Regions from separate parts of the Paenibacillus taichungensis genome, predicted to be linked through region 4. Evidence: riboswitches for the same ligand, from Rfam matches in the RefSeq annotation. Region 4 holds a riboswitch; each other region holds the start of a gene.
What was found. A riboswitch is a leader RNA that binds a small molecule or an ion and turns the genes downstream of it on or off. The one in region 4 is predicted to bind cyclic di-AMP.
Positions count from the first base shown of each region.

Region 1: another riboswitch for cyclic di-AMP. It lies ahead of ACR1R9_RS20260 (hypothetical protein); the one in region 4 lies ahead of ACR1R9_RS16870 (C40 family peptidase).
Region 2: another riboswitch for cyclic di-AMP. It lies ahead of ACR1R9_RS26780 (C40 family peptidase); the one in region 4 lies ahead of ACR1R9_RS16870 (C40 family peptidase).
Region 3: another riboswitch for cyclic di-AMP. It lies ahead of ACR1R9_RS27170 (3D domain-containing protein); the one in region 4 lies ahead of ACR1R9_RS16870 (C40 family peptidase).

Region 1 covers NZ_CP194720.1:4,481,704-4,484,912, reverse strand. The annotation lists tRNA gene ACR1R9_RS20270 (tRNA-Leu) at 128-210, shown strand; gene ACR1R9_RS20265 (glutathione peroxidase) at 359-835, opposite strand; cyclic di-AMP (ydaO/yuaA leader) riboswitch at 1,203-1,378, shown strand; gene ACR1R9_RS20260 (hypothetical protein) at 1,496-1,894, shown strand; gene ACR1R9_RS20255 (HAD family hydrolase) at 2,057-2,749, shown strand; gene ACR1R9_RS20250 (Nramp family divalent metal transporter) at 2,895-3,209, opposite strand, start outside.
Region 2 covers NZ_CP194720.1:5,923,470-5,926,678, reverse strand. The annotation lists gene ACR1R9_RS26785 (GNAT family N-acetyltransferase) at 71-565, opposite strand; gene ACR1R9_RS26780 (C40 family peptidase) at 963-1,433, opposite strand; cyclic di-AMP (ydaO/yuaA leader) riboswitch at 1,437-1,574, opposite strand; gene ACR1R9_RS26775 (hypothetical protein) at 1,827-2,669, opposite strand; gene ACR1R9_RS26770 (M1 family metallopeptidase) at 2,680-3,209, opposite strand, start outside.
Region 3 covers NZ_CP194720.1:6,004,659-6,007,867, reverse strand. The annotation lists gene ACR1R9_RS27175 (TatD family hydrolase) at 154-924, shown strand; cyclic di-AMP (ydaO/yuaA leader) riboswitch at 1,166-1,419, shown strand; gene ACR1R9_RS27170 (3D domain-containing protein) at 1,694-2,878, shown strand; gene rnmV (ribonuclease M5) at 3,034-3,209, shown strand, end outside.
Region 4 covers NZ_CP194720.1:3,813,010-3,816,218, forward strand. The annotation lists gene ACR1R9_RS16860 (X2-like carbohydrate binding domain-containing protein) at 1-473, opposite strand, end outside; tRNA gene ACR1R9_RS16865 (tRNA-Leu) at 805-888, opposite strand; cyclic di-AMP (ydaO/yuaA leader) riboswitch at 1,312-1,443, shown strand; gene ACR1R9_RS16870 (C40 family peptidase) at 1,449-1,913, shown strand; gene ACR1R9_RS16875 (carboxymuconolactone decarboxylase family protein) at 2,029-2,358, opposite strand; gene ACR1R9_RS16880 (hypothetical protein) at 2,476-2,694, opposite strand; gene ACR1R9_RS16885 (hypothetical protein) at 2,817-3,146, opposite strand.

The DNA of each region.
Region 1 (3,209 bases), 670 kb from region 4:
AGGAGAAAATGACGAGATTATACGATTTATGGAAGGGAAAGCGCAGTTAAAATGATATTTATAAAAATGCTTTACTTTTAAACATGAACCGGGTATAATCAATTCTGTTGCCGATTATTTACGACATGCGGTCGTGGTGGAATGGCAGACACGCTATCTTGAGGGGGTAGTGGGTGTATACCCGTGGAGGTTCGAGTCCTCTCGACCGCATCATAAGAACGATTAGGAAGAAGCTTCCCATATGGGGAGCTTCTTTTTTATGTTTTTTTACAGTAATGATGAGTCCAGACAAAAAAAGGTCACCCGTTCCCCTGAATGCATGTCATTCTGTCTGCCGGGGGCGGATGGCCTTCAATTGTTATTTAAGCAATTCTTTGATGTCTGCTTCAATTTTATCGGGTGTTGTTTTGGGAGCATACCGTTTCAGAACACGTCCGTTCCGATCCACAAGGAATTTGGTGAAGTTCCATTTGATGGCTTTGGAGCCGAGTACACCCGGTGCTTCTTTGGTAAGATGCTGGAATAGAGGGTGAGCGCTTGAACCATTCACATCGATTTTCTCGAACATCGGGAAGCTGACACCATAGTTCATCTGACAGAACTCGGCAATATCATCAGAAGAGCCTTTTTCCTGTGCAAACTGGTTGCTTGGAAAACCAAGAACTTCAAACGGGGAGTCTTTAAACTTATCCTGAAGTTCTTGCAGACCTTTGAATTGAGGTGTGAGTCCGCATTGGCTTGCTGTATTCACGATAAGCAGTACTTTGTCACGATAGTTGGACATTTCAACTTCCTGACCGCGAAGGGTGTTTACTTTGTAGTCGTAGACTGACATGAAAATCGCCTCCATTTCATATTCTTCTTCCTTCTATTATATTGATTGCAATTAAATATTGCAAAATTAATATTGCTTTTTTAACTCAATTTGAGGCTGTCGTGTATGATCTGTGACTGATTTAACACCTAATTATCGCTAAAGAGAGAATTAGAGAGCTTTGATGAGATGGGTAGAGAATGGATGCGTTGTAAGCGCTATTATTGATGGGAAATGGCAAAAATCCGTCGATTCGGTGATCTGCGCAGACTTTACACCAATATGGCACGGGTGTATGATTCATATCGTAATTCCAATTTAAATTAAATTTTACATGAAAAACGAAACAAACGATAATATCGCTCTGATTATTGATTATAAAAGAACGATGTTTTAATCGCTGAGTTTCCATTCATTCATGGGTGGGAAACGGGGGAACCAACAGGATGAACTGTCCAGGACAGTAGGCATCCATGGGGTGAATTTTCCGGTGACAGCCGGAAATAGGGCGACTCTCGCGCCCGAATCCGTCAGCTAACCTCGTAAGCGTTAAAGGGAGAGGCAACAAGCCGTACGCTGGTTCATAGTGTCTTTTTGCTATGGATTATTGAAGAAGCGTCCGGGAGGCCTTGGTCCCCCACGCTTCTTTTTTGTTGTCTTTTCACGCCAAGGGAGGAACGAATGATGGATAAAGAGATGATCTTAGTGACTGCTCCAAATGAAGCAGGACGTAAATTTATCAAATTGCTGATGTACAAAAAAATGCCGTTTGCCGTTCTGACCAATAGTGCAGGGGAAGAGCGCAGGCTCCGGAGAATCGGTGTGGAGCATGTCATTCGCATGAACACGGCTGCAGCTCAGAAATGGTTTTTGCCGCAAGGTAGTGTCGGCAATGTTTTTATTTTTGAAAATAGCCTAAACCTGACCTGTCGATATTTGCAGATCTGCCGCTCCTGGACATCCAAGTCCTTGTGTGTCATTACGGAACAAAGCCACCCCAAAGGGATCTATCGGGGAATGGGAGCAGACCGTATTGTATATTCCTTGAATGGGGAAGTTGGGTTTCTGTTGAATGGCTAGTGGCTAGTACTATTCCTGTGATTGATCCAGTGTCAGCTGCCTGTTATAATTGAAATCATAAATAAACGGAAACTTGAGGAGACTCATGCATGTTGGTGGGTCTTCTTTTTTATGGTTTGGGAAATAGGGATAATTTCCTGTGGCTAACGAGGAGGAATAGGCGTGCCGGATGTACGTGGAATACAATGGTTGTTCTTTGATGTGGGGGATACGCTCGTGGACGAATGGGAGCCGGTAGATGATATTATCGGTCAGTTCGTTCGTGAAGCTTGTGCGCTTGGTTATCAGGTGGAGATGCAGACGGTGCGAGAACTATTTGCCGCCTCCTACCGAAATTACGAGCAATGGCCGATGAAATTGGCTATTCGTACCCTTATCAGCGACGAGGGGCACCGGGAACAGATACAGGAGAAGCTAAAGTTCCGCAAAGAGCTTGAGCGGCCCTTCGCGTCAGCCGACGCTGTTCTCCAGACGTTATCGCAACACTATAAGATTGGTATCATTGCCAATCAGAGCCCGGGGACGGAAAATCGGCTGGATAGCTACGGTTTGCGCAAGTATGTGGATGTGCTGGCCTGTTCGGCTGAAGAAGGAGTGTCCAAGCCTGATCCTGAATTGTATGCTGTAGCGTTGAAACAGGCGGGATGTAAACCCGAGGAAGCGGTCATGATCGGCGACAGGATTGATAATGATATTATTCCAGCTAAGAAGCTAGGTATGCATACGATCAGGATTTTGCAGGGTTATGGCAGGTTCCAGCCGGAGCTTGCGGATGCAGAGCGTCCAGACTGGACTGTTGAATCACTGGAGGAACTTCTTCCATTGCTAATGGTAACTCAAAGTTCAGACAACTAAATAAGAGCAAGCAGTATTTAAGATCTAATTGGTATGAACTAGATGGCTGCTCAAACATATAAAAGGCTGATCGTCTCAAGGGATACATGACTTGAGTTGATCAGCCTTTTTGAGTTAGACAAAATATTGCGTAGTTCCGTTTAACTTAGAATAACAGAATGGTTTGGATAATCAGATACACATTCAGGACAACGATAACTCCGGCAATAATCCAGGAGATGATTTTGAGCCACAGCTTGTTGGCAAAGGCCCCCATGCTTTTTTTGTCACTCGTAAACATCACCAGTGGAATGACGGCAAAGGGTAGCTGTAGCGACAGCACAACCTGGCTCAGAATCAGCAGTTCCTCTGTTCCGTGCTCTCCGGCAATGGCTGTTACGATGACGGCCGGAATGATTGCGATTAGACGTGTAACCAGTCGACGAAGCCATGCTGGGATACGAATGTTCAGAAAGCCTTC
Region 2 (3,209 bases), 2.1 Mb from region 4:
TAGCATTTTGTGGTAATTTTTTGAACTAATCACATAACCGGGGACTTTCTAGGGTGATTTTAAGCTCTTTTTATCCGCGTGGACCTTCATAGACCATACAGTAGAAGGGCTTCAAACCGCTTGGTGTCTGTCGTTCGTATGTATCCTGCGTAACAAATCCGGCTTTGAGATAGACGCGAATGGCCCGGTCATTCCAGGTCAGAACTTCCAGATCGATTTCGTTTGCAGGGTTCCGGCGAATGGCTTCCTGCACAATGGCGGAGACAAAAGCCGTTCCTTGACCATGACCACATCGTTCCGGATGCATGCCAAGCCCAATGCGGGTGACACCTTCAAGTGGGAAGTATTGAGCGAAGCCGCAAATTTGTTGATTCTCTCCCAGCACCACCACATATTGTTCCTTCCGTAGCTGGGGATCGCCGAATTCTACTTCGAGTGCTTTCATCTGCTCCCAGGGTAGCCAGCTATAAATATTATAAGGCGGGTCATACTGCCAATCGCAGATGAGCTCCGCATGTTCTTCTTGCATGGGCACAACGTGAAACGTCACAGGGGCTTCATCCATACAACTGCACGCTCCTCTCATTGTGAACAAGCTATAATGATTCTGATTTGTCCATATACATATGTCATTCCATATCTAAGCTTGTTTCCACTCTACAAAAGAGGCGTTCATTTGGCAAGTCCTCGTTTTTGAAAAAAAAGTGAAACAAAAGTTCCGGTAATTTCGTTTATATTATAGTGGGATGGGTAAAAACATTATAAGAGCACGGACAAAGCAACGAAAATTAGCTTTTTAAAAAAAAGTTAAAGTTAGGTTTGATAGCTGTCCCGAATACGTTAAAGGAAACGAAGCACAAAAAAACCGCCGGATACATTCCTGCGGAGAATGTACCAGACGGTTCTATTATGCTTCGTTACAGTAGTTTTATTGTTACAGCATGACGTTGCTCAGCTTGTCCCTAGTCGATGGCCAATGTCTCATATGCGTCCGTGCTCATAATGCGTTTAGCGCCAACATAGCGGTTAGCCCAGTAGCTTTCGCTTAATGCACTGATTGTAACTCCTTTGGAAGAAGAGGAGTGTGCAAACTTTCCATCCCCTACAAAGATCCCTACGTGTGAGACCCCTTTGCCCGTTGTATTGAAGAATACCAGATCACCTGGTCTCATTTCCATACGGGATACTGAATCACCCATGTCGAATTGCGAGCTCGATTGGCGAGCCAGATCAATACCCAGCTTGTCGAATACATAACTTGTGAACCCAGAGCAGTCAAAGCCGTTAAGCGTTGTTCCTCCGCTTTTGTATGTAGTTCCCATTGCTGAATCAATGACTTGGTCCATTTTTGAATCTGCGAATGCGCTGCCTGCTCCAAGCGATAATGCGAATGTGATGCTGAGTACAGCTGCGGTTAATTTCTTCTTAAACAAGAGATATACCCCTTCCAATGCCTGCGAGGTTAGCTTAAGGATTCGGTTGAAGGTCCCCTATGATCCCTCTGTTGCAAGATCAATTCACCCATAACTGGTTCCCCCGCTTCCCAGGTGCTAGGAATTTGGCTATGCTAGTTATGCACCTGCGAAATCAAGAAATGACGATTAAATTTTAAGTAGTTACAAATATGAAGGTAAAGATTACAAAGTTGTTACTAAAAACTCACTGCGATTATTGTAACAGAGGTATATCACTTTGGCAACGTTTAACAGCAAAATTAGCAAAAAAAACCTCGACCTTTGACGGGGAAAGGTCGAGGTTTGCTTGTTTAAAGGTGTTTGATGAAAACAACTTTACATATAGATGGTAACCATTTTTAACTGTGCACGTTAATCCTTGACCGAGTTGGACTGCCATAACCGGAAATGGGCGCATATCTTCCATAAGCTCAGCAAGCACCGGGCAAGTGGATACGTCTGTTGTAGTATAAGACCAGTTAAGCCCGTTAGTAACCATGAAGCTGAAGTGAAGGCGCCAAAGACCAGGAGATGAAGGCCACCCAGCAGTACGGCAATGCCAATTAGAGTGATGACCTGGCGTAGTGCAATCCATAGAGCTTGAAACGTACCACGTGCTCCGCCTTCCCCATCAGGAGCCGAGATACCAAACTGCATGTACAGCAGGACATGATGGATAACCCACCCGTATACAATCCAACCAGCAACATAGGGAATACCAGGCAGGAGCAGATGGAGGGAATGAAAACCTTCCATAAGGATGGAATAAAGTTTTGGTGCGATCCAATAAGCCGGTAGCAGCAGCAATAGGGTGCGAATAGTGTGGAGCAGAAGCATTGGTTTCCACAAATTTTTGATGCCGCGAATGAATGGAATGCGCTCTTCCGAATGATTATAATGCTGGAGCGAGTAGAGCAGCCCTGCCTGAATGAGAGGGCTAATTAGCATCCGTAGCAGCAGCATAGCCCCTAAAATCCATAAATAGCGATGGACCTCTGGATTAATTGTCAGGCCGAGTTGGCTCTCCATTTTGAATAAAATTGTACTGAGTTCCCCTGCATCAGGGTCGGGATAACGCAGGAGTAGCGGAACCACAGCTGATTGAACCATTCGATAAAGAAAGTATCCCCATACTAATTGATAGAGAAATAAGAGTGCTGCAATGAACATATGCTGACGGACGAGAAACCAGCCTTCACGTATTTTCGCTTTCACTGTATCCACCTCACCATGACAGACTTCCGAATATGGCTTCTATAAGTTTGGTTGCACTCATGCTCCAGCGGGATTTGGTTGGCTCATCCAGTCCGGCTTTCAGAAAATTGTTCATATGATGGTTCTCCAGCACAATCGTGTACAGCGGATCAGTCATGGCCCAGGAAACAGGGGAAGTATAGGTCAGTTTGTAGGTAATGCGCTCCTCGCTGCCATCCCATTCTTTCATCATGGTTTTCCCATCTTCGAACATAATTCGAACAGGCACCTTCTTATATTCACTGCCTTTTTTCTGGACTGTAATGGATGACTCGTACAACGTTTGACCGTCTTTCAGGATAGGATTGATTGTGATCTTCTCCACTGCAAAGTCAGCCATGCCGTCACCGTATACATATTGATTAAAATAATCGGTCCAGGAGGAACGGGTTACTTGCTCCACGACCTTTTGAAAATCAGACGAAGTAGGGTGTTTGAAACGGTATTTCTTTACATAGGTCGAGAGAATACGCTCCATCGTTTTGGCACCAACTTGTTGTT
Region 3 (3,209 bases), 2.2 Mb from region 4:
ACTTGTTCGTTCTACATGTTGTGTTCAATAAACTAATGGAATGAAATATAAAAAAACATGATCCAATTTAGTAATATTTATGTTCTGGTTAAGATGTACAGGATACATTAAAAAGAGATAGTCGTTTATTCGACATGAAGGGAGAAATACAGCATGATGTTGTTCGACACACACACACACCTGGATGCACCACAATTCGACGAGGACCGCGAGGAAATGATTCAGCGTGCCGTGGATGCAGGCGTTGGTCGCATGATTAACGTGGGCTTTAATCGGGAGACCATTCCGTCCACGATGAAGCTGGCTGAAACCTATGATTTTATCTATGCTGCGGTAGGTTGGCACCCAGTGGATGCAATCATGATGCAGGAGGGTGATCTGGAATGGATTGCATCTTTATGCAAGCATGAAAAAGTGGTAGCCATTGGTGAAATTGGTCTAGATTATTACTGGGACACTTCACCGAAAGAGGTTCAACATCGCGTATTACGACAACAGATTGGTCTTGCCCGTGAGTTAAATATGCCAATTGTCATTCACAACCGGGATGCGCATGAGGATATTGTAAAGATTCTGCGTGAAGAGAAGGCCGGGGAAGTAGGCGGTGTTATGCATTCCTTCTCTGGCAGCTGGGAAACAGCGAAGATGTGCCTGGATTTGGGCTTTCATCTTTCCTTCGGAGGGCCAATCACGTTCAAAAATGCGAAGCAGCCCAAAGAGGTTCTTGAGAAGGTTCCTATGGACCGATTTTTCATCGAAACGGACGCCCCTTATTTGACACCGCACCCTTATCGTGGAAAACGAAATGAGACAGCGCATGTACGTCTGGTTGCAGAAGCAGCTGCGGAAATTAAAGGCATTTCGGTAGAGGAAATTGCAGCAATAACGACCAAAAATGCCATGGAACGATTTGGGATTCGTTAAAATATCGAGCAAAACAGGTGAAAAAGTGAGTTAGGCGGAGTTAATTTGCTTTTTGATCCAAATAAATCAAGAATATTACAATATTTTAACCAAATATTTAGAAAAACGTACTTGAACAACGCTTTACAACATGCATAGAAACAGGATATCATCTTTTCAGTGAATTGTTGTGCGGAAAATTGGACAGATGTTCGGGGGATGAACAAAGGGACACTTTCCGATGAAACAACATTACTTTCATGAATCAGTCTCGCTGAGTCTCCGTTAACGGAGAGCGGGGGAACCAATAGGGCTTAAACATCGGTGTTTGCAGCCGATGCGCAACATGCGCTGACCCAAAAGCAGCGTATGAATCTGCGAAGCCGTATTTGATTTCTTCTTTGGGTCTCGGGGTGAATTCAAGGGCGTCCGCCATGAGCGGATGACCGGAGATAGGGCGGCTCTCTTTCGCCCGAACCCGACAGCTAACCTCGCAAGCGGAAAAAGAGAGGCAACCTCGTGCATGAATTTCCGATATTCAGAATCATTCGGAAGCCACGAAAGAGTTCCTCTTAAACTCTTTCTTTGGCTTTTTTTGTTTTTGAATAAAAGAAATACTGTCATCATACGGTAAGTATTCAGGAAGATGACATCATGTTGCGAAGATTGATTCATGGTGCAGAACCGGATTATGTTGGTCCGATCTGTGTTCTGTAGAAAATTTGGTATAGTCGCGTCAAAGACATCATGCATTACTTTAGACGGCGAGGCTATGAAGGAGGACGGAGAAGTGGGCACATTCCAACCAGAAGAGACCCATGAGTCACGATCATCCAGTAAGTCTTTCGCGTTGCGGTGGAAGCATGAGAACATGCGTCAAATGGCATTGATCGCGATTTTCTCAATTGCGCTTACAATCATGATCTTGTTAGTCGTTTACGGTCAGGCCGGGAAACAAATTTCACTGGTTATTGATGGCAAGGCTCAAGCGGTAGAGACTCGTACAGGAATGCTTCAGGAAATGCTGGAGGAGCAGTCAATCACAGTCAGCCCTCACGATCAGGTATCCATGCCCTTGAATGGGGCGATTACAGATGGAGACCGCATCGTTATTGAGCGGGCCGTTCCAGTTAAGATTACGGCAGACGGAGACACCAAGACTCTGTATACAACCGATTCATCGGTAAAAGATGCGATTAAAAAATCAGGTATTCAGATTGCAAGTGAAGACAAAGTGTATCCGGCGCTTGGAACCACTATCGAAGCGGATATGAAAATTCGTGTAGTGCGGGTAACAAAGCGTACGGTGGAAGTGGAACAGCCGATTGCTTATAAAGTGATCAAAACGGCTGACCCTAGCTTGTACAAAGGCGACAATCGTGTCATTGTGAGCGGTAAAGAAGGCACGCTTGTACAGCATATTGAAAAGGTGTTCCAGGATGGAGAATTGGTCTCCAAAAAAATGGTGGGTAAATCGGTTGCAACGAATCGCGTTGATAAAGTGATCGCCGTTGGTACCAAAGCCAAACCTGTTGTGAAAGAGCCAGTGATTCAGACGGTATCAGCGCAGACTTCCACGACAAAAACAGCAACAACCACGAACTCGAAGAAAACCGCTGCCTCGGGCAGCAAAGTAATTACCGTCTCAGGAAGTTCTTTTAAATATTCTAAAGTGTTAAAAAATGTATCCATGACGGCTTACTCTTCTGAAGAGCCCGGTATCGGCACAAAAACAGCATCAGGTACTCGGGTAACCGAGGGACGTACCATTGCAGTTGATCCCAAAGTCATTCCAATTGGCTGGTGGGTGTATATCGAGGGCCTTGGCTTCCGTCGTGCGGAAGACACAGGTGGTGCCATTAAAGGCAACAAAATTGATGTGTATTATGATAGTGTGAAGCATGCCCTGAACTTCGGACGGAAGAAAGGCAAGACGGTATATGTGATTGGTCCGGTGAAGCCGGAAGCGAACTAAAATCGTTTTACTTTGAAATGGGAATGCTATAAAATATAAGCATGAATGATTCATGCGGAATATGCGGCGGAGGGGTCTGAATTCAGTCTCCCCCGCCGTTTGGCAGAGAAGAGGATATTCCTCTTCTTTTTGCGTTAGAAAGGAAGAAATGGAACATGATAAAAGAAGTGATCGTGGTAGAAGGTCGTGATGACACCGTAGCCATTCGACGTGCGGTTCAGGCAGATACGATCGAGACTGGTGGATCTGCCATCAACCAGCGCATTCTAAAGCGTATTGCACTTGCTCAAGAGAGACGTGGTGTCATTGTACTGACAGATCCGGATCATGC
Region 4 (3,209 bases):
ATATCTTGCATACGACATGCCCCGCCCGTTCCATACACCTCAAGATTTTTATCATAGGCTGTAATGGATAATCCCGGAATCAGATAGATTCCGATCTTCTGTCCATTATTATGGACATAATCGATGACCTCCTGAAATCCATTTGGATAAAGAACAGTACTCGGAATAGGACGGCCGTATTCATCTTCGTCACCGTTCCAGCCAGCATCAATATTAATGTATTCATATCCATGGGCTTGCAGCTTCTCGCGCATGGCATCCGATTGCTTCTTAATACTCTCGGCAGATGTCCAGTTACCCGCCCCGTCATATACTTGCATGCTGTAACTACTCCACCCCATATACGGCTTTTGGGCCAGACTCTTATCTGCTGCTTGTGCCACATTACCTGTCGTTCCCATAATTCCGAACTGAACTGCCGCAATCATGAACACCATGAAACACATTGCCATCCTTTTTCCGATTCGTTTCAAATTATCCCTACCCCCTCTGAATTTGGTCAATCAAATTCCTGTTGATAGCGCTTCCATACGAGAAGAGAATAGTGTATAGTGGATTTCCAGGATAGGTACAATTCGGTATTTTACGTACAATTCACCTGAAATATAGGGGCAAACCGTCGCAGAACAAACATATTTCCATTAATGGATAAATAAACAAATAAAAACTTCATCTTTGCTCAAATTAAGGGAATGGGTTGAAGACAACCAGGATGAGCCATCACTCTAATCCGTAAACAAAGAAAAAAGGTTCCTAGAGTGGCAGTAATGCCATTCTAGGAACCTTTTTTTGTATTACATATGATGCGGTCGAGAGGACTCGAACCTCCACGGGGGTTAGCCCACACGGACCTGAACCGTGCGCGTCTGCCAATTCCGCCACGACCGCGTATGTTGTATCTCCGAGAAATTACATCGCGGCGACAAGAAGTAATATATCATGTGCAGGTAATTAGTGTCAACAAAAAAATAATTCCTTATTTAATTTGTAAAGCTGTACTCATCCATCATTTCATGCAAAACAAAAAACTAAGGCCAATACAATTGATGATAAAAAACTGTCTAAATGAATTATATGTTGGAAGGCCAGTTCCGTACCAGGCATACCCACCTCCTCTTTAATGTTTAGGAAGCTGGAATCCTGCATTTGAAACAGTAGTTACTTTTTTGTCATCTATCAAAACTCAACCTTCGAGTTATTTCTACATAAATAGCGATAATTCCGTTAACATTGAGATGATAAGAAGTGTTCAAGAACGGTTTGACATTTTCGCATTTATGCAATATAGTTTCAAAAGGTTACAAAAACTTAATTATTCATTTGCCGAGTTTCATGTTTGAAAACGGGGGAACCATTTTGGGTGAATTATTCTTATACATAGGAAATATAGGGAACCTTCTACCGAACCCTTAGCTAACTCCGTAGGCATCGAAGGGAGAACAAAAATTTTGAAAAAGCTTATCATCTCCATTTTTGGAGCAGCAGTATTATTTACATCTGGTGCAGCAAGCACAGAGGCAAGCAGTATTAACACCGTCGTTAACAACATGACAGGCATACCTTACAAATGGGGTGGTACTACACTCGCCGGGTTTGATTGCTCTGGATTTATGAGATATATTTTCAACAAATATAGCATTGAATTACCACGCACTTCCCAGCAACAAGCTAAGGCCGGAACGCCGGTATCCAAAGCTAATCTGCGTACGGGTGACCTGGTATTCTTTAATACGATGGGCAGTGGCATTTCACATACAGGTGTATATATCGGGGGCGGACAGTTCGCTCATGCTTCAAGCAGCAAGGGTGTCAGCATCACTCAATTATCTAATCCTTACTTCAACGATCGTTACGTAACAGCACGCCGGGTAACAGGACAGTTTATGTATAACAAAATGCTGGGCAAAATATAAGTTAACACGAAAAGGCTTCGGTTATAACCGGAGCCTTTTCTTTGTCTATCTTTGTCTACATTAATATTGATTTTCTAGAGGTACACAAGGTCATCATCCGTCTTAACCAAAGCTTTTAATGTAAAGCCTTCTGTACTCTCATTGCACCCTGAGACAACGCATGGCCTCCGCCAACTGCTCCAGCCACAGCAACCGTCTCCATAATCTCCTGATCGGTTGCTCCTTTGGCACGCGCTTCTTCCACATGGTAAAACGTACATACCTCATTGTTTGCAAACAGTCCAATGCCCAGCGCAATCAGCTGTTTGGTCTTGGCATCAATCGCCCCTGCCTGAAAGCACTCTCCAGTGAACTCATGATAAGACTTCACCACAGCTGGCAGCACGTCGCTTAATTCACCAATCTGATCTTTATAGGCATGAACCTTATCATTCATCAGTGTCATGGTTACCGCACATCCTCTCGGCTGATATGTTACAAGCTCTCACTGTACCTATCTTCTCTCCCGAGAGGTGCAATTATGCCAAAACATCCATGGTAAATGAACCTAAAAACGCATGTCCTATTCTTCGAGCGGGCTCTTACGTGGTTCGCTGAACAACTGATACTGATAATTCCGATCAAGCTTAACCACACGACGATTCTGACGGCGAATGAGCACCTGCTCCCCGTCCCAGGCCACTACAATGCCTGTCACATCATTGGACTGAATCTCATCCCGTACTACCCTTACTTTTTCACCCGATAAACGCAGTGCATCCAATTCTGCATCACTGATCATATTTATGGCGCCTACTTTCCCAAAAAAATTATTTACAAAAAGAGACCTAAATGAAAAGTCATTTAGGTCTCACGTGACTGTATTGGACTGTCATGTCATTCGAAATATGTCCCGACTGAAAGTTACCGCTGCGCGTGCTCTTTGCTGTCGTTCTTCTCAAACCAAAAATCAAGCACTTTGGCGGACATCACACGTTCTTCAAGGTACTCCACTTGATGCGGTGTAAATTGTTCTTTCCAAGAGAAGGACAACTCTTCGCACAAGCCTACAATCGTCAGCAATTCTGACCAAGCAACGTAGCGTTTGTACCAGAAAAATTGAGGATGTTCAATCATATAGGGATAAAGGTCATCGAATTCCGTATGTTTACAATCCAGGGCACGCTCAAAATGTACTTTCGATTCCGCCAGCTTATCAATAAAAAATTGTTCTGTTGCCGGTTGGTTACCCATGGTGTTGCCTCCTCTCCCTAACATAACCCCATTATAAATGAAATCAGCGGTCATGCAAAGGCA